DNA from 3 places in the Thalassospira marina genome. Region 1 is predicted to be linked to each of the others. Evidence: predicted binding sites of a transcription regulator. Region 1 holds the regulator's gene; each other region holds the start of a gene.
The links. The regulator PhoB, encoded in region 1, activates phosphate uptake and scavenging genes when phosphate is short. The targets are predictions, from matches to a motif close to TNTCATAAAACTGTCA.

Region 1 (6,370 bases):
GCGCGGCAAGTCCAAAATGGCGGCCCGCGAACTGAACCTGTTCTACGGTGATGCCCAGGCGCTTTATAATGTCGATCTTGATGTTGTCGAACGCGAAGTCACCGCCCTGATCGGCCCGTCGGGCTGTGGTAAATCCACGTTCCTGCGTTGCCTGAACCGCATGAACGACACCATCGATGGCGTGACCATCAATGGCAAGGTCACCCTTGATGACCGCGATATTTACGATAAATCGATCGACGTTGTGCAGCTTCGCGCCCGTATCGGCATGGTGTTCCAGAAACCGAACCCCTTCCCGAAATCGATTTTTGATAACGTGGCCTATGGCCCGCGTATTCATGGTCTGGTCAATTCCCGCGACGAACTTGACGAAATCGTCATGACCTCGCTGGAAAAAGCCGGCCTGCTTAAAGAAGTTAAAGACCGTCTTTCCTCACCGGCAACCGGTCTTTCCGGCGGTCAGCAGCAGCGCCTTTGCATTGCGCGTGCGGTTGCTGTCAGCCCTGAAGTCATTTTGATGGATGAACCCTGTTCCGCGCTTGACCCGATCGCGACCGCCAAGGTCGAAGAACTGATCGACGAGCTGCGTTCGAACTACACAATTGTCATCGTCACTCACTCCATGCAGCAGGCCGCGCGTGTGTCGCAGCGCACGGCTTTTTTCCACCTGGGTAAACTGGTGGAAGTCGGCGAAACGGACCAAATCTTTACCAACCCGCGAGACGAACGGACCAAGGGTTACATCACTGGTCGCTTCGGCTAAGCCGGGCAGGAGGTAATTCGATGAGAAAAGAAGAAAGCCATATTGTCAGTTCATTCGATGATGAACTGACCCGGTTGAACAATATCATTTCCCAGATGGGCGGCCTGGCCGAAAGCCAGCTGATTTCGGCGATCCGCGCGATTTCCAAGCGTGATTCCGAACTGGCTGAACAGGTCATTGTTTCCGACCTGCGCATCGACAAACTTGAACAGGAAGTTCAGGATTTCGCCGTTCGCGTTCTGGCACTGCGCCAGCCGATGGCCGATGACCTGCGCCAGGTTGTGACCGCGCTCAAGCTGTCAAACGATCTTGAACGTATTGGCGACCTTGCTAAAAACATCGCCAAACGTGCCCAGGTTCTAAACCAGATCCCGCCGATCCGCCCGGTTCAGGTCATTCCGAACATGGCCCGTCTGGCACAGGAAATCATCAAGGACGTTCTGGACGCCTATATCGAAAACGATGCTGAAAAAGCACAGCGCGTTTGGGCCCGCGACCAGGAAGTCGACGATATGTACAATTCGCTGTTCCGCGAATTGCTGACCTACATGATGGAAGACCCGCGCAATATTACCGCATCGACCCATCTTTTGTTCATTGCCAAAAACATTGAACGCATCGGTGACCATGCCACCAACATTGCCGAAACGATCTATTACCGCATCAAGGGTGAAGATCTGCCGGTTGATGGCCGTCCCAAAAATGATGCTGCCAATTTCGCTGTGATTGAACCCAACGAGGCAGGGGAATAACAGGATGGATCCTACGGTTCTTATTGTCGAGGATGAAGCCGCCATCGTCACGATGCTGCGCTACAACCTCGAACGGGAAGGCATGAATGTTGTCGAAGCCGGTGACGGGGACGAAGCCCTGAAAATCATGGCTGAAACCCATGTTGATCTGGTCCTTCTGGACTGGATGCTGCCGGTCATGTCCGGGATCGAAGTATGCCGTCAGATCCGCCGTAAACCTGAAAGCCGCGATTTGCCGGTGATCATGGTGACCGCGCGTGGTGAAGAAGGCGACCGTATTCGCGGCCTCGATACCGGGGCCGACGATTACGTGACCAAACCCTTTGCCATTGGCGAATTGCTGGCCCGTATCCGTGCGCTTTTGCGCCGCTCCGGCCCGGCGCAACCACAGGGGCAGTTGATCTATTCCGATATCGAAATGGATCTGGCTGCGCATCGCGTCAATCGCAGCGGTAAACCCATCCATCTCGGGCCGACGGAATTTCGTCTTCTGCGTTATTTCCTGGAGCATCCGGGCCGGGTTTTCTCGCGCGAACAGTTACTTAACGCTGTTTGGGGGCCGAATATCTATGTCGAAACCCGCACGGTGGATGTGCATATCCGTCGTCTGCGCAAAGCCCTGAACGATGTCAAAGGCACCAAGGACGTTATCCGCACCGTTCGCGCGGCCGGTTATGCCCTGGATGATGACGCGGCTGCCTGATCGGCCTTTTTATTTATCGTAATTGTGACAGAATTTCGCAATTTACACTGAAAATACAAGGCCCTGTCACATTGGCAGGGCCTTGTTTTATTTCTGCTGGCAAGTTGATATTCAGCGCCGCGATGTATGTTGTCAGGCAAATGACACTGGCTGCTGTTCATGGGCCTTGGTTCTCGGCCCAGCATCTACGCTTTGTTACCGGCCCCGGTGCCTTTGGTGCCCACAGGGGCCGTTTTCGTTGCGGAGGCGGATGAATGTCCTGACGACCGCGGGGCCAGTTCATTCATCAGCAGCATGTCCGCCCGGCGGAATTTGGCAATTTCAGCATCAATTTCATCCTGCGGTACATCACAGGCTGACAGCACATGGTCCGACAGGCGCAAACCCGTTTCCAGCACTTCGGGGATGGCAGCATTGGCACCGCTGCGCGACAGGGCACCAATATGGGAAATATCCTGTGCGCGGGCGAAAATCTTCAGATGTGGGTAATGCTGGCGCAGCAATGCCACGGTTTTTTCGGTTTCATGCGGCGAACCCATGGCAACGGCGGCAACATGGGCCTGTTCTGTGTGGGCTGCCCGGAAACTTTCCGGCCTGGAACCATCGGCGAAATAAACCGGCAATCCTTCGGCCCGGCCGCGAGCCACCTGTTGGGCGTCGGATTCCAGAACGATAAAGGGAATGTTGCGGGTTCTTAACAACCGTGCCAGCACCCGGCCAACACGCCCGCAGCCGATAATCAGCACATGGTGTTCCACACCTTCGGTATGGGCTTCAATATCGCCAAGCTGGTCGGTTTCACGCGGATGCAGGATATCTTCCAGCTTTTTGCCCAGGCTGATCAGGCTGGGTGTTACGGCCATGGAAATGGCAACAATCGGCACCAGAATGGCGGCAAGTTCGGGGGTAATGGCACCGTTTTGGGCGGCCAGTGTAAACATCACAAAGGCAAATTCGCCGCCACCGGCCAGCCCCATCGCAATGCGGATCGAAACCGCCCGGTCAAACCGGGTTGCCAGCGACAGCACAAACAGGATCGCCGCCTTTATCAATAGAAGGGCAACCACGCCCATAACCACCGTAATCGCGTGGTGGTACACCACCCCGATATCGACCGACATGCCCACCGACATAAAAAACAGCGACAGAAACACCCCACGAAACGGGGCAATGTCTGCTTCGATCTGGTGGCGAAATTCGGTTTCGGCCAACATCACACCGGCAATAAACGCACCCAGCGCCATGGAAAGCCCGGCCATTTCCGTAAGCGTACTGGCCGCCAGCACGGCAAACAGGGTGCCAATGGCAAACAGTTCGGGGTTATGCAGGGCGGCAATGGCGCGAAACATCGGGCGCAATAAATATCGCCCGGCCAGCAATAACACCGCAACCGCCCCAACTCCGGCCAGGATGCTGACCCAGGGGCTGGTGGTGCTGGTGGTGTTGCCTGCGGCCTGCACCATAATCAGGAACGGGCCAACCGCCACGTCCTGCAACAGCAAAACCGCAAGGGCTGCGCGGCCAAACCGGGTGTGAAGCTGGCGTTCATCGGAAAGCTGTTTGAGGATAATCGCGGTCGATGACAAAGCCAGCGCGCCGGCAATCACCAGCGCACTTGGCAGTGGCAGATCAATCGTCATCAGCGCGACAAAACCGATGCCCAGCGTGACAATAATTTGCAAAACACCAAGGGCGGCAAATTTACCGCCAATCACGCGCAACCGTTCACGCGACAGTTCCAGCCCGATCATGAAAAGCAGGAAAACAACGCCCAGTTCGGCAACGGTGGAAATGTCCCTGTTGCTGGGAATAAGCCCCAGCCCGAACGGCCCGATCACCAGCCCGCCAATCAAAAAACCAATGATGGAATTGGCACGCAGGCGCTGGGCAATAGGCACTGCAATCACCGCAGCACTTAAAATCAGGAACAGCTCGAACAGCACATTGCTATGGGGCATGAATAATTATCCAGGGGCGTTGAATTTCAGGCCAGTCACCAAACGTTCCCGGTTATTCTTACCATAGCGCAATGCAATGAAAAAACGATGTAAATCTGGGATATGGATTTGCCGATGGCGACGGTGAGGGCAGCGAAAATCGGGCAGGGCGAATTGATCAAAATCGATGGCTGGTGGCGGTGCCGTTGTGGGCTGGCAGTGAACCTTTCGGATTTTTGGATGCCGGGGGTAACAAGAAATTCCGCACCCGTTTCTGGCAGGAGAAACACATGACCCGCCCAATTGCCATTGTGCTTTGGGGCGATACACATATCTATTGGCACATCGCGCGACAGCAGGCTGTGTTTTAGGTAACAACGCCAAAATATGCCCCTGTTCAAGCCGGTCTTTGTGCCGTTATCTGGGGGGAGATTGCTTGCGTTTGCGGGGTGGCAATGCCATCTTGCGCGGCAGCGCCCGGTAAACAGGGCGCAATTTTTTTAATGATAAATGGCGGACCGGTTTTGGAACAGCTTATACCCTATTTGCAAATCGTTGGCGGACTTGTTCTTTTGACGGCCGGGGGCGAATTCATGGTGCGGGGCGCGGTGGGCCTTGCCCTGCTCATGGGGATTTCCAAGGTCATTGTCGGGCTGACAATTGTTGCCGCGGGCACATCGGCACCTGAATTTGTCGTGTCGCTGAATGCAGCCCTGGCCGGGTCGGGCGACATTGCAATGGGTAACGTGGTTGGCTCCAATATTGCCAATATCCTGCTGATCCTGGGCGCTGTCGCCGTGTTAAAACCAATTGCCGCCAGCCGCACCACCACAATCCGCGACGGCGGGGCGATGCTGCTTGGCACTGTGCTGTTTATTGGCCTTTGCATGTGTGGTGTGATCGAACGCTGGGCCGGTGCGGTGATGTTGGCGGTGCTGATCGCGATCTGGTATTTCACCTACAAGCATGACAAAAAAAGCCCGGGCGATGCCAGCTCGCTGCATGAAGACGAAGCCGATGAAGTTGGCGAAGTCCCCAGTGGCTGGTTCAAACCGATCATCGCCACCGTTATTGGCATTGTCGGGCTGACCTTCGGGGCGGACCTGCTGGTGGATGGTGGTGTCACGGTTGCCCGTGAATTCGGGGTTTCCGAAGCCGTTATCGGTTTGACGCTGGTCGCCTTTGGTACATCGCTTCCGGAACTGGCGGCATCGATGGTTGCGGCATTCCGCGGGCATTCCGACGTGGCGCTGGGCAATGTGGTGGGGTCAAATCTTTTGAACCTGCTGGTTATTATTGGCGGTGTTTCGATCATTTCGCCCATTGCCGTGCCCGCCCAAATCGCACAGTCCGATATGTGGATCATGCTGGGTGTGACGGTGGCACTGCTGGTGGTGGCCTATAGTGCACAGCGCATTGGCCGTATTACCGGTGCCGTATTCATGGCGGCCTATGCGGCCTATGTCGGTACGCTGTTTGCAGGATAAATGTTAAAAACGAAAATCACCGTGCGCCCTGGTCTTTGGGCCGGATTGGCAAGCTTTACGGGATTTGGCAGGAAACGGATGGTCACAGCATGACGGAAAATATGCCCAAAACCGCCCTGATAACCGGGGCCGCCAAACGGATCGGCCGTGTTGTCGCGCTTGATCTGGCGGGGCAGGGCTATGACATTGTCCTGCATTGCAATCGCTCGCGCGAGGCGGCCGATGAACTGGCAGGCGAAATTCGCGATCTGGGCCGCAAATGCCATGTGGTTTGCGCCGACCTTGCCAGCGAAACCGAAACAGCCGGTATCATGGACCAGGCAACACTGGCCCTGGGGCCTGTCGGGCTTCTGGTGAACAATGCCTCGACCTTTGAATATGACGATGTGAAAACTGCAACCCGCGAAAGCTGGGATTTTCATATGGAAGTCAATTTGCGGGCACCTTTTGTCCTGTCACAGGATTTCGCCCGCCAGCTTCCCGATGACCGTTCCGGGCTGATTGTGAATATCATTGATCAGCGGGTCTGGAACCTGACGCCGCATTTCACCACCTATACCCTGTCCAAGGCGGGGCTTTGGACATTGACGCAAACCCTGTCGTTGGGCCTGGCACCGCGCATTCGCGTTAATGCCATTGGCCCGGGCCCGGTATTGCCCAGTGTGCGCCAAAGCCAGGAAGATTTCGACGCCCAGTGCCGTAAAACACCGTTGGGGATTGGGACGTCC
Region 2 (6,370 bases), 1.4 Mb from region 1:
CACCGTTTCACGCAATTCATCGTTATCAATAAATTCGGCACGCAGGCGAAGGCGTGTACTGGGTGTGCGCAAATCATGGGAAATGGCTGCAAGCATCCTAGTGCGGTCTTCCAGCATCCGGGCAATTCGAAACCGCAAGGCATTATATGCTTCTGCCATCGAACGGGCTTCTACTGGTCCACGTTCTTCAACCGGGTCGCCTTCAACTTCATCGCCATTTTTGCGAATGGCGCTTGCCAGTGTTTTAAACGGCCCGGCCAACAAATCGGCCAGGGCGGCAAACACGGCCAGTACGGCAATCACCCCAACCACAAACATGATAAACACAACAGAAGGCGTTGCGTAATCGCTCCATAACTGGGCATGCGACAGCATCATGCGTCGGCCGGAAGGAAGGGTCAGTTCTATTTGGGCTTTCAGGCCAAGGCGGGCAATTTCACGGGATAGCTGGGCGAAAAACAGGCTGGGGCTTTTGGCCTGCTCAATAACATCACGTTGCTCTGCACTCAGGCGGCCATGGCGGAAATGGACCTTTACCGCCGTTGGCCAGCCAGCATCGCCCAAGCGAACGGGCATCGCAATATGTTGTGCCGGGCGGGAATATAGCAGCAGGCTTTCAACTTCCTGTGCGGGCAGGATTTCCACATGAAGGCCATCCTGCGCCCCCACATTTCGGGCATTTCCACGCAGTTCCGGGTTTTCCGCAATCAGCACCAGTTCACGAATGGTGAAACCCAGCGTATAGGCGCGACTGATGCGTTCGGACCGGTCAATAATGTAAAGCGACGCCATGCTGGCAAGGGTTGCAATAATCACCCCGCCAATCATCATGATCAGGAAAATGCGCCCACCCAGTGTTCTGGGTTTATACCAGCGAGGATTTACCGTTGCCACCTTGCCCCTGCCCTTCGCGGATCAAGCCGGGACAACATCGGCACAAAACTGATAGCCAATGCCGCGCACGGTTTTGATCAGTTTGGGGTTCTTGGCATCTTTTTCGATTTTGCGACGAAGACGGCTGATCTGAATATCGATGCTGCGATCAAACGGGATCGAGCTTTGACCGCGCACAATATCAACCAGTTGATCACGCGATAAAGGCCGCTTGTTATGTTTCACCAGGGCACGCAGCAGTGAAAATTCACCGGTTGAAAGATGCACGACAACATCATCGGCATCGCGCAATTCCCGCGAACCAAGGTTTAACACCCACTCGCCGAACCGCACCTTTTCGGCACTGTTTTCGGTAATTTCCGCTGTCGTACCTGTTTCAGCACGCCGGAAAATGGCCCGGATACGTGCCAGCAGCTCGCGCGGATTAAACGGCTTGGTCAAATAATCATCCGCGCCAAGTTCCAGGCCAAGGATACGGTCTGTATCCTCGCCCACTGCCGTCAGCATGATAATCGGCACTTTGGACGTGCGGCGCACATCACGGCACAGCGCAAAACCATCCTCGCCGGGCAGCATGATATCAAGGATCAAAAGGTCGATATTCCAGTCCCGCAGGGCTTTGCGCATTTCGGTTCCATCCGAAACCGTTGTCATGCGATAGCCATGCTGCATCAGAAACTTTTTTAACAGCTTCTGGATTTCCTGGTCATCATCAACAACCAGAATATGGGGTTCACGACGGGAATTCAGCCTCTGTCTCCTGCAAAATCAATGGCTTTTTGCCAATCGCGGCGGAGTGTAATCGGTTTTTGTAACAAATTGAAGCATTCTGCGTGCGCGCCCAACCGTAAACACCGATACAGTATGCCAAACTGTTACCATACCAACCCAACATGCCCCCTAAAAACGGTGCAGGGGCGAACCAACCTTTGATCCGCCCCTGCCTGTTTTACGTTGTTAAACGCCATAAATAGCGTTCACCATATGATCGTTTATTTCAGGTCATAAAGCTTGGTGCTGCCCGATACTTCGGATGCAACCACCAGCATGGCATTGCCCGTCGGGCTGTGGGCGGCATCAATAAACAGCATGCCTTCCGGTGCCAGTTCACCGGCAGTATCCTTTTCCGGGTCACCATCAAAATTACGATCGGTGTGATAGGTCACAAATTGCGGGTTTGCCGGATTGGTCAAATCATAGACCATAAATCCGCCCTGGCGTTCCAACCCGATAAAGGCATAGGGCACGCCATTCACATAACCTGCGGCCGCACCTTCCGGTTCCGGGCCTTTGTCATCGGAACGGTCGTCAAAGCTGCCATTTTCGGTATTGTTGGAATTGAAATCCTTGGGCAGATAGGCACCAGCATATTGTTCAAACTGGTCACCGCTATCAAAAATCATAGCTGCCTGATCATCAAGCACCGCAAATGACCGGCCACCAAAGCTGAAAAGCTGGTCAAAGTCACCATCGCCATCAATATCACCCTGCGCCGTGGTTACCTTCAAACGGCCCAGATTTTTCTTTTTCTGAAGCTTTTCAGCATCGGGAAACGCCATCGGGTCCAGCTTCAGGTCGGCAACACGGGCTTCTTCGCTATAGCCCTTATAATCGCGGGAATCCCCTTCATTGGCGATGATGTAATAATTTTTACCACCAATTTCGATACCGGCAATGGTGTCGGGCATATACATGCCAAAGACCGGCCAGGGTTTGATGCGAACCGCATCATCCTTGTTGCTGGCATCCATGGCATTAACCATGTGGTCCTTAAACCCAAGACCAACCACATCACTGACACTGGCCGATGCGATATCGATAATCGCAATGGCATTGTTTTCCTGCAAGGTGACATAGGCCTTACGGTCGTCCGGGCTGATGGCGATATATTCCGGCTCGATATCCTGTGCAACGCTGGATGTACCGGGGTTTGCAGTGCGCATGCCATTTGGCAGCTTTTTATCATTCAGCGCGTCAAAACGGGCAAAACGAACATTGGCATTGGTAATTTTCGTCACATCACCGGGCACGGAAATTACTGCAACGCTGCCTTCCGGGTCATTATCAAAGGCATCGTTTGGTTCACCTTCATTGGCAACCAGTACGTGTTTGCCATCATGGGTGAATTTGATCATGTCGGGCAAGGCGCCAACCTGAACGGCAGCTTTGAAATTACCGTCAATGTCAAAAAATACAGCCTGGCCCGGTGCCTGTTTGTCGGTATTTTCAACCGCGGCAACCACCAGCCCGTTATGAACCGCAACACTGTTTGCCGCCTTACCCCATTGCGACAGCGCAATGGTTCCCAGCTTTGAAACATTGGTCGGGTTTGAAATATCAAGAATATCAATGCCTTTATCGCCACCATTCACAACAAAGGCGCGCTTGCTGGCTTCGTCATAGGCAACAATCTCAGCACCACCTTCGTCAAACAGATGGGTACGATATTCGCCAAGGGGCGCAATGTTCAAGGTATGGGCCACTTCATTTGCACTGCGAAGGCTGATGCCTTTTTCCATGGACGGTCCATTTCCCGCACAGGCCGAAAGCAAACCGGAAATGGCAACGCCTGCCATCAAAATCGAACGACGCATCACTTGTCCCCTTTAATTAAAATTGGCAAATGCCGCACAATGCCCGCTTGGGGTAACGTTTTTATGACCATGATATGACGCTTTCATAAATATCTGCCGGCAATAAGTGCTCTGTTTTGCTGAATTTTACGTATCAATCCAATAACAAACGCAACAGGACACCTCCTTGCCATGCCGTCTTTCGATATTGCTGTTATTGGTGCCGGAATTACCGGTTTGAACGCCGCCAACATCCTGCATAAAGCCGGGCACAGGGTGCAGGTTTTTGAAAAAAGCAGGGGTCTGGGCGGCCGCCTTGCCACCCGCAGAACGGATGTCGGCATTTTCAATCACGGTGCGCAATTCGCAACGGCCCGCCATCCTGATTTCATTCGCTATCTTGAACAGGGTGTCAAAGCTGGTATCGCACAGCATTGGCGACCTGAAAAATGGCAGGACGGTTCAGATAATGAAACATCTGCGCTGGTTCCGACCGGCTCGCTCGCCCGCGATGAAAACCCTGGACGGGCAGAAACCTGGTATCGCGGGCACCCGGCCATGAATAACCTGGTTTCCGCGCTCAATACCGGTTTTACCATTCATCGTAATGTTCGAATTGCGCGGATTGCCCCCGTCTCCCGAAACCGGTTTGAACTTCTAAGCCACCCTGTCACCCTCCAGCAGGCCAATCCACTATCCCACGGGGTTTTCGATGGCGTTATCGTTGCCATTCCGGCCCCGCAAAGTGCTGAAATCCTGATGCCGCTTTCACCACGGTTTGATGTGTTGGATGACGTCGAAATTGCACCGTGCTGGGCGGTAATGCTGGCGTTTGCGCCTTCAAACCCGATCCCTTACGATGTTTTTGCCAGTCCCGACCCTGCAATCGCCTGGATCGGGCGTAATCCCGATGGCAACACAGCCGCAGGGAACGGCGAATATACCCGCTGGACAATCCATGCCTCCGTCGAATGGTCCCGCGAACATCTGGAAGATAAAGCCAGCAATGTTGCCGAAACCATCCACGATCTTGCCCATCACGTATTTAAAGAGGCAGGCATCACACTGCCGCAGCCTGTTTTAAAGCAGGCTCATCGCTGGCGATATGCCCGTACCACACACCCCCTTGGACAAAGCCACATTGCATCTGCCGACGGACGCATCATTGCCGCCGGGGATTGGTGCATGGGCGCACGCATCGAGGCTGCCTATCAAAGCGGGGAATCTGCCGCACACGCGATCATGACATCCCTGCAAACCCCATGGCTGGGCTAGAGCACGTCGTGTTTAATCTGTATCATTTTGTTTGTTTTTGGCGAACCGTTTGGCAAGGCACAGCGTTTGAGCGATGCGGCGCATCGGTCAAACGGTGCAACGCCGCGAAATGTCGCCAAAATCAACCCCTTCGGGCCAAGACTGTCTCCGGCAAAATGATGCAGATCAAATGTGACGTGCTCTATGGGGCATGCAAAATAAAAAGGGCAGCGCCGGATGACGCTGCCCTTCAAGCTTATGCTTTATAAAATCAGGATTGAAGTGTGCGCAGTTCCGCAATCAGACCCGCGGTCGATGCATCACGGCTTTCGGCACTTTCACTGCCCTGCACCATTGGCAACAGTTCTTTTGCCAACTGTTTGCCAAGTTCAACGCCCCACTGATCATAGGAATTAACATTCCAGATCACGCCCTGAACAAAGATTTTATGTTCATACATCGCAATCAACCGACCCAGAGTAAATGGATCAAGCTGGCGATACAGGATCATGGTGCTGGGCTTGTTACCGGCAAAAACCTTGTGCGGCGCCAAAACATCAATGTCATCGGCGGACATGCCCTGCAAATCCAGTTCATGGCGCACTTCGGCTTCGGTTTTGCCAACCATCAGGGCCTCGGCCTGGGCAAAGCAGTTCGCCACCAGCTTGTCATGATGGTTCTGCAAGTCATGCAACGGTTTCGCCGCTACCATAAAATCAACCGGGATCAATTCGGTTCCCTGATGGATCAACTGGTAAAAGGCATGCTGGCCATTGGTGCCCGGTTCACCCCAAATGACAGGGCCGGTTGCGGTTTGAACCGGCTTGCCATCACGCGTGGTTGATTTGCCATTACTTTCCATATCGGCCTGCTGCAAATAGGCCGGCAGGCGCGATAAATGCTGGTCATAAGGCAAAATCGCCTGGCTCGAAGCCCCCAGAATATTGCGATACCAAACACCGATCAGGCCCAGAATAACCGGGATATTTTCGGCAAGCGGCGCCGTTTTGAAATGCTGGTCCATTGCCGCACCACCGCGCAGCAATTCTTCAAACCGGTCATAGCCAACAGCCAGAATAATCGGCAAGCCAATTGCCGACCAAAGGCTGTAACGGCCACCTACCCAATCCCAGAAACCAAAGGCATTGGCGGTATCAATGCCAAATTCCGCGACCTTATCAAGGGCAGTTGAAACGGCGACGAAATGCTTTGCCACCGCCCCGTCATCACCCAGCGCATCAACAAGCCAGCTACGTGCAGAATAGGCATTGGTCAGGGTTTCGTCGGTGGTGAAGGTTTTCGACGCAATGATAAACAGCGTCGTTTCCGCATCCAGCCCCTTTAGGGTATCGACAATATGCGCGCCATCCACGTTCGATACAAAATGACATTTAATGCCGTCAATATGATACGGACGCAGGGCTTCGTTAACCATGACCGGGCCAAGATCGGACCCGCCAATGCCGATATTAACGACATCGGTAATTTTCTTCCCGGTATGGCCTTTCCATTCGCCGCTATGCACGCGCGCGGCAAATGCCTTCATATTGGCCAGCACTTCCTTGATGCCCGGCATAACATCTTCGCCGTCCACCTCGACGGGGTCGCCGTCAATGTTGCGCAGGGCCACATGCAATACAGCACGGTGT
Region 3 (6,370 bases), 1.3 Mb from region 1:
CGGTGGATGACGTAAAAAGCTGAAACTGAAAGATCAGACCTGCCCGGAAAGGGCCGGTATATCGCCAGAGATTAACATCATCGTCTGGCGGGTTTGGGTTACGGTTTGTTGATAAAGTCAACCAATAAGGAATGTAGTTGATAAAGTCAATGATAATAATTCTTATCTTTTGAGTTTCAGGAAAGTGATTTTATTTCAATTGGTTGTGGGGTGATTTTGAATGCAAAAGCCTGAAATAAACAAACCCCGCCCTTTGACAGGGCAGGGTTTGCAGGCATGTGGCGGTATTTTTTAACCGCGATCTCAGCTGACAAAATCGAATTTATCGACATCAAACAAGCCCCGGTCCGTCATCTTCAGATGCGGAATTACCGGCAGGGCCAGAAAGGCCACCTGCAGGAAGGGTTCGGGCAATTTGCAGTCCAGGTCTTTGGCCGCTGCGCGCAGATGTTCAAGATCATCGGAAATGGTTTCGAACGGTTTTTCGCTCATGAGGCCGGCAACGGGCAGGGGTAGGTCCGCCGTGATTTTGCCGCCATTGGCAACGGCAAAACCGCCGCCCATTTCGATCAGACGGTTCACGGCAAGGGCCATGTCGGCATCATTCGCCCCCACCACGGTAATGTTGTGGCTGTCATGCCCGACCGATGATGCAATGGCACCGCGCTTCAGGCCAAAACCGGTGACAAAGCTGCGGCCGATATTGCCGTTTTTGCCGTGCCGTTCAATCACGGCCACCTTGATCACGTCGGCGTCAAGGTCGGGCACCAGTCCGTTGGCCGAAACTTCAAGGGTTGCTTCCTCGCGGAAGGTCAGGATCAGGCCGGGTTTAACGCCAATCACCGGTGTCTGGTTCTGGCCCGGTTTGGGCGCGCAAATAAAGGCATCGGCTGTAACCGGCTTTGCCTTCATCGAAGACAGGCCAACCGCAGGCACCTGTTCGCGGGTTTCAAACAGGGCAGGTGTGACCAGTTTGCCACCAGCAATAACGTCGCTGACGCTGCAATCTTCAAGGCTGTCAAGCAGCGCGATATCGGCGCGCCAGCCCGGCCCAATCAACCCGCGATCTTTCAGGCCGAAAATGCGGGCCGCCGAATGCGATGCCGCCCGATACACATGATGCAGCGGCCGTCCCTTGGCGATCAGGCGGCGGATCAGGGCATCAAGGTGCCCTTCTTCGGCAATATCAAGCGGGTTGCGGTCATCGGTGCATAGCGCGACAAAGCTTGATGTATTTTCATCAAGGATTTCGGCCAGCGCCTCCAGATCCTTGGAAACAGACCCTTCGCGGATCAGAATGGCCATGCCCTTGGCAAGTTTTTCGCGGGCCTCGGCGGCCGATGTGGCCTCGTGGTCGGTACGAATACCTGCTGCCATATATCCATTAAGCGGCAGGCCACGCACCAGCGGCGCGTGCCCATCCATATGGCCATCCTGAAACGCCAGAAGCTTTGCCATGATACCGGGATCAAGATTAAGCACGCCGGGATAATTCATCACCTCGGCCAGGCCAACCACCTTGGGATGGTTGCGAAATGGCAAAAGATCATCGATCTCAAGCTGCGCACCCGATGTTTCAAACGGCGTTGCCGGCACACAGGATGACAGGTTAACGCGAATATCCATGATCGCGCGTTCGGCGGAATCCAGGAAATAGCGGATACCCGCAGCCCCCAGCACATTGGCAATTTCATGCGGGTCACACAAAACCGTGGTCACGCCATGGGGCAGCACACAGCGGTCAAATTCCAGCGGGGTGACAAGCGAGCTTTCGATATGCAGGTGGGTGTCAATAAAACCGGGCACGGCAAAGCGGCCGGTGCCATCAATTTCAACATCACCTTTGTAATCGGCATGGGTGCCAACAATGCGGTCGCCAACAATGGCAATATCGGTTGTGGTGACGGTGCCGGTAATCACATCAAGCAGGCCGACATTGCGAATAACCATATCTGCCGGGACTTTGCCCTGACCGGCCAGAATGCATTTTGAAAGCTGGGAATGGTTCATCGCGCGATCCTTTTGTTTTGGCAGCAGGCCATATTGCCGTGCCGCCAGCGTGATTTCGGTTCATATCACCTAGCATTAGATGATCTGCCCTCCTGGCGCGAACAGTTTATCGGTGTTGCGGCCCAACTTTATTTGACCCTGCCGGGGTGTTGTAACCGTGCCGCTGGTAATGCCGGGAATGCCGGTGTTGCCGGAAGCCCTGGTAACTGCCGCATCGCCTGCGACCAGCGCAATCGGCAACGCACCAGTCATTCGCCATTTGGTTGAATTTGGGCGGAATAGTTCCTGTTCGCCCCTGCATTGTTATTTGGAATGACACCAATGTTTTATCAAACTGTCACACGGCGAAAATAGAATAACGGCACTGTCTGTTCCTGTCGCGGGTCCACCTCCGGGCTTGGCAGGCGGTTCCATTCCTCGGGGATTTCTTTCCGACATTTCAGTCTGTTATTCTAAGGATCAACGACATGACCAGCCCAACCGGCATTTCCCGCCGTTCGCTGCTTGGTATTCTTGCGGGCGCGCCCTTCCTTCCGTTGCTTGAAACTTCGGCCCTGTCCATTCTGGGCAGCTCCCCGGCCTTTGCCGCAACGGCGAAAAACCGTGTCAAATCGATCGAATTTGTTGGCATGGCTGCGCCGATGACCGATGCCGAACGGGCAACCACCACGGTCAAGTCCGGCCTTGTTGCGACGTATGAAAATGGCGCGACGCAGGCTTTCAAACTGGGTTACAAGCCGCTTTTCATCACCGGTGATGAAGTTTCGGACGGCAAGGGTGGCAAGGTTGTTGCCGGTGGATACCGCGATATCAACAACAACCCGATCATTGATGAATCCTCGCCCGACAAACGCCAGTTCTTTTCCGATTGCCCCGATGGCTACAGCCTGATCAAAGTTGATGGCGCCAAGGTTCCGGGTGTGAAGGGCAACACGGTTTTCGCCGTGGTTCAGTTTGAATATACCTCGCGTGCGTTTGATGGCACCGACATGTATGGCAAACTGCCGTCCCCGATTGCCGTTCTGACCTTTGATCAGGACCCGAAAAGCGGCGAACTCAGCCTGGTTCAGTATCATCCGGTTGATACCAGCGCCGTTCATGGCCTCTGGATTACCTGTGCAGCCAGCCTGTCGCCCTGGAACACGCACCTGTCATCCGAAGAATACGAACCCGATGCCACCAAGGCTGCATCGTCCGAAGAATTCCAGACCTACAGCAAAAGCCTGTATGGCGACCCGAAAAAAGCCAACCCCTATCATTACGGCCACATGCCCGAAGTGATCGTGAATGCGGATGGCACCGGCGAAATCAAAAAACATTTCTGCCTTGGCCGTATTTCGCATGAACTCGTTCAGGTCATGCCGGACCAGCGCACCACCCTGATGGGTGACGATGCCACCAATGGCGGCCTGTTCATGTTTATCGCCGATAAACCGGCTGATCTGTCATCGGGCAAGCTTTATGTTGCCAAGGTCATGCAGCGCGAAGGCGTTGACCTTGATAAGGGCGGTTCGTTCGACCTGAAATGGGTCCTTCTGGGCCATGCCACCAGCGACGAAATCAAGGCACTGGCCGATAAACTGACCGCTGCCGACATCATCGATGTCGCTCACGAAGACCCGAAGGATGACAGCTTTACCTCCATCCAGTTCAGCGGCAAACAGCAGTGGGTTCGCGTTAAGCCAGGCATGGAAAAGGCAGCAGCCTATCTTGAAACGCACCGTTATGCGCCGCTGGTTGGCGGCACACTTGCCTTCACCAAAATGGAAGGCACCACGGTCAATGCCAAGGACAAGATCGGTTATTCCGCCATGTCCTATATCTATAAATCCATGAGCGACGGCAAAAACCCGATCAAGGTTGACCAGATCAAAGCCGGTGCCGTTTACGCATGGCCGATGACCGGCGGCCAGACCGATACCGAAGGCAATGCCATCGACAGCGAATGGGTTCCTGTCACCATGGCGGCTGTGCCCGAACTGGTTGGCCGTGACCTTGATACACCCGATGCCATCGGCAACACCGCCGATATCGACCGCATCGCCAACCCGGATAACATCAAGTTCTCCGAAAAAATGCGCACCCTGTTTGTGGGTGAAGACAGCGGCAACCACGTCAATAACTTCCTGTGGGCCTATAACGTCGATACCAAAAAGCTGGATCGCATCCTTTCCTGCCCGGCCGGTGCCGAATCAACCGGCTTGCATGCTGTCGATGACATGAACGGCTTCGCCTATATCATGAGCAACTTCCAGCATCCGGGCGACTGGGAAAAAGGCCTGCACGACAAGGTCAAAGCCGACCTTGAACCGCTGATCAACGAAAACTACCGCGACCGCTTTGCCGGTGGTGTGGGTTACATCCACGGGATTCCAGTGGAAGGCTAAATTTCTATCCTACACTCTTTGTAGCCTGCGGGGTTCAACCCGCAGGCTATTTTGTATCAACTTTATTAGCGATCCCGAATGGGATGTGAACAGAAGGTAGTGTTGATGACGGCTTCTCCAGGTGTGTTCTTTGGTCATCGAAGAATATGTGAGGCTTCAATATGTTCAATACGTTAGATTTTTCAATTCCGCCCATGAAGAACGCTTCGTTTACGTCAATTCCCCAAGTTCTCATTGTGTTGATGACGCGTTTGTGTGAAGGCGCATTTCGGGCTGTTACTATTGATATTTTTAAAACTGATTTATACAAAGGGTCTTTTGTAAGGTGGTCCATTTCAATTTTTTGAATTTGCGATATCCTATCTAGAAATTTTTTTAAAGGGCCCGGGTTGTGGGGGATGTTCGCCTTTTCCGATTCATGAGTGTGGAAAGCTTGGATTTTTCCTGAGGTCTTATATATGGTTTCAGCTTCGTCATCAGCCAAAACGCCGTCGAAGTCGAATGCAATCCTTAGTTCATGATCATTGATGTCATCAGTGAAGTTTCCTGACAGAATTAGTCCAGCTGGATATCCTGCATTGACTGCTTGTGTTACGTCTTGTGAATTTGCAGAGAGAAAAAGCTCAATGTCGAATGCCGGGATATAAACGTAAGGCGGTTTCCCTTGGAGGAACATCGCTCTAGTAATGTTAAGTTTATAATGTTCGATTGAGTTCATTACTCGCAATCCAGTGTCAGGATCATTGCGGGATAACAAGATTACTTCTACTAATGGTTCTGATTTTTGTAATTGGTTTAATGTCAAAATTCGCCGGATAAACGAGAAGGCAACACCTTTTTTTAGAGGGTTTTCTTGATGTTGTCTTTGGTATTCTCGATAAACTTTTTCGCCGTGTTCACGAAAAATTTTATCTGAATCTTTGAGGTCAAATAGGGCGCTCGACGAAAGTCCGATGACAAGTTTGTTTTTGAGGTCGTATGACAAGGATTTTCACTTTTCTGATAAATACAAAGTAATTATATATATTTATCAGATGGAAATTCAAAATAAATTTAATTATGACTCTATGTTTAAAATGTTATTGTTAAGCACCCACTCAACAAATATCCCCCTGTCGGCGCTTCCCAATCTACCATTTCGCCAAGGCAATAGGTGCCGGGGCGTTTGATAAGCTGGAAATTGTCGTCCAGTTCTTCCCACGCGACACCGCCTGCTGTGCTGATGGCTTCGTCAAGCGGGCGGGGGCGGGCGATGGGAAGGGGTAGGGCCTTGATGGTCCGGGCCAGTTTGGCGGGGTCATTCAGGGTTTCGCGCGGGGTGACTTCAAACAGCAATGCCGTTTTGGTGGCATCAAGCCCCAGAGACTTGCGCAAATGATTGCCCAGTGAATTTTTGCCACGCGGTTTTGCCAGACGGGCGGTGACATCGGCCAGGTCGCGGTCCGGTGCCAGGTCCAGGGTCAGAATGGCGCTTCCGGTTTGCAGCCATTGATCACGCAGCGTTGCGGAAATGGCATAAACGGCACTGCCTTCGATCCCGGATTTGGAAATGACAAACTCCCCGCGAATGGTTTGGCTGCCCGCAGAAAGTGTAACAGCCTTGACCGGTTGTCCTGCGCATTTATCAATCAGATGCTGTGTCCAGCGAATGTCAAAGCCGCAATTGGCTGGTTTGAACGGGTTGCATTTAATACCGGCAGCCTGAAGGATTTGCATCCATTTGCCATCCGACCCCAGGCGTTTCCAGCTTCCGCCGCCAAGGGCGAGAACGGTGATATCGGCCTTGGCCTGAACAGTGCCGGTTGGTGTTTTAAAAATGGCATTGCCGGTTTCGTCCCACCCTGTCCAGTAATGGCGGTAATGAATGGTGCAACCAAGGCCATCGAGCCGCCTCAGCCAGGCACGCAAAAGCGGGCTTGCCTTCATCGCGGTGGGGAAAACCCGGCCTGACGAGCCGATAAAGGTTTCAACCC

Region 2: CSC3H3_RS10495 (choice-of-anchor I family protein) is a predicted target of PhoB. The motif match lies at 3,542-3,557, and genes of this name have one in related genera.
Region 3: CSC3H3_RS10905 (PhoX family protein) is a predicted target of PhoB. The motif match lies at 2,335-2,350, and genes of this name have one in related genera.

Annotation. Positions count from the first base shown of each region.
Region 1 covers NZ_CP024199.1:3,709,915-3,716,284, reverse strand. The annotation lists gene pstB (phosphate ABC transporter ATP-binding protein PstB) at 1-763, shown strand, start outside; gene phoU (phosphate signaling complex protein PhoU) at 784-1,515, shown strand; gene phoB (phosphate regulon transcriptional regulator PhoB) at 1,520-2,218, shown strand; gene CSC3H3_RS16945 (cation:proton antiporter domain-containing protein) at 2,404-4,176, opposite strand; gene CSC3H3_RS16940 (calcium/sodium antiporter) at 4,680-5,642, shown strand; gene CSC3H3_RS16935 (SDR family oxidoreductase) at 5,732-6,370, shown strand, end outside.
Region 2 covers NZ_CP024199.1:2,290,101-2,296,470, forward strand. The annotation lists gene CSC3H3_RS10485 (sensor histidine kinase) at 1-894, opposite strand, end outside; gene CSC3H3_RS10490 (response regulator) at 916-1,644, opposite strand; gene CSC3H3_RS10495 (choice-of-anchor I family protein) at 1,887-3,488, opposite strand; gene CSC3H3_RS10500 (NAD(P)/FAD-dependent oxidoreductase) at 3,660-4,742, shown strand; gene pgi (glucose-6-phosphate isomerase) at 4,993-6,370, opposite strand, start outside.
Region 3 covers NZ_CP024199.1:2,381,076-2,387,445, reverse strand. The annotation lists gene ade (adenine deaminase) at 304-2,010, opposite strand; gene CSC3H3_RS10905 (PhoX family protein) at 2,478-4,397, shown strand; gene CSC3H3_RS10900 (5'-nucleotidase) at 4,444-5,382, opposite strand; gene CSC3H3_RS10895 (TIGR03862 family flavoprotein) at 5,469-6,370, opposite strand, start outside.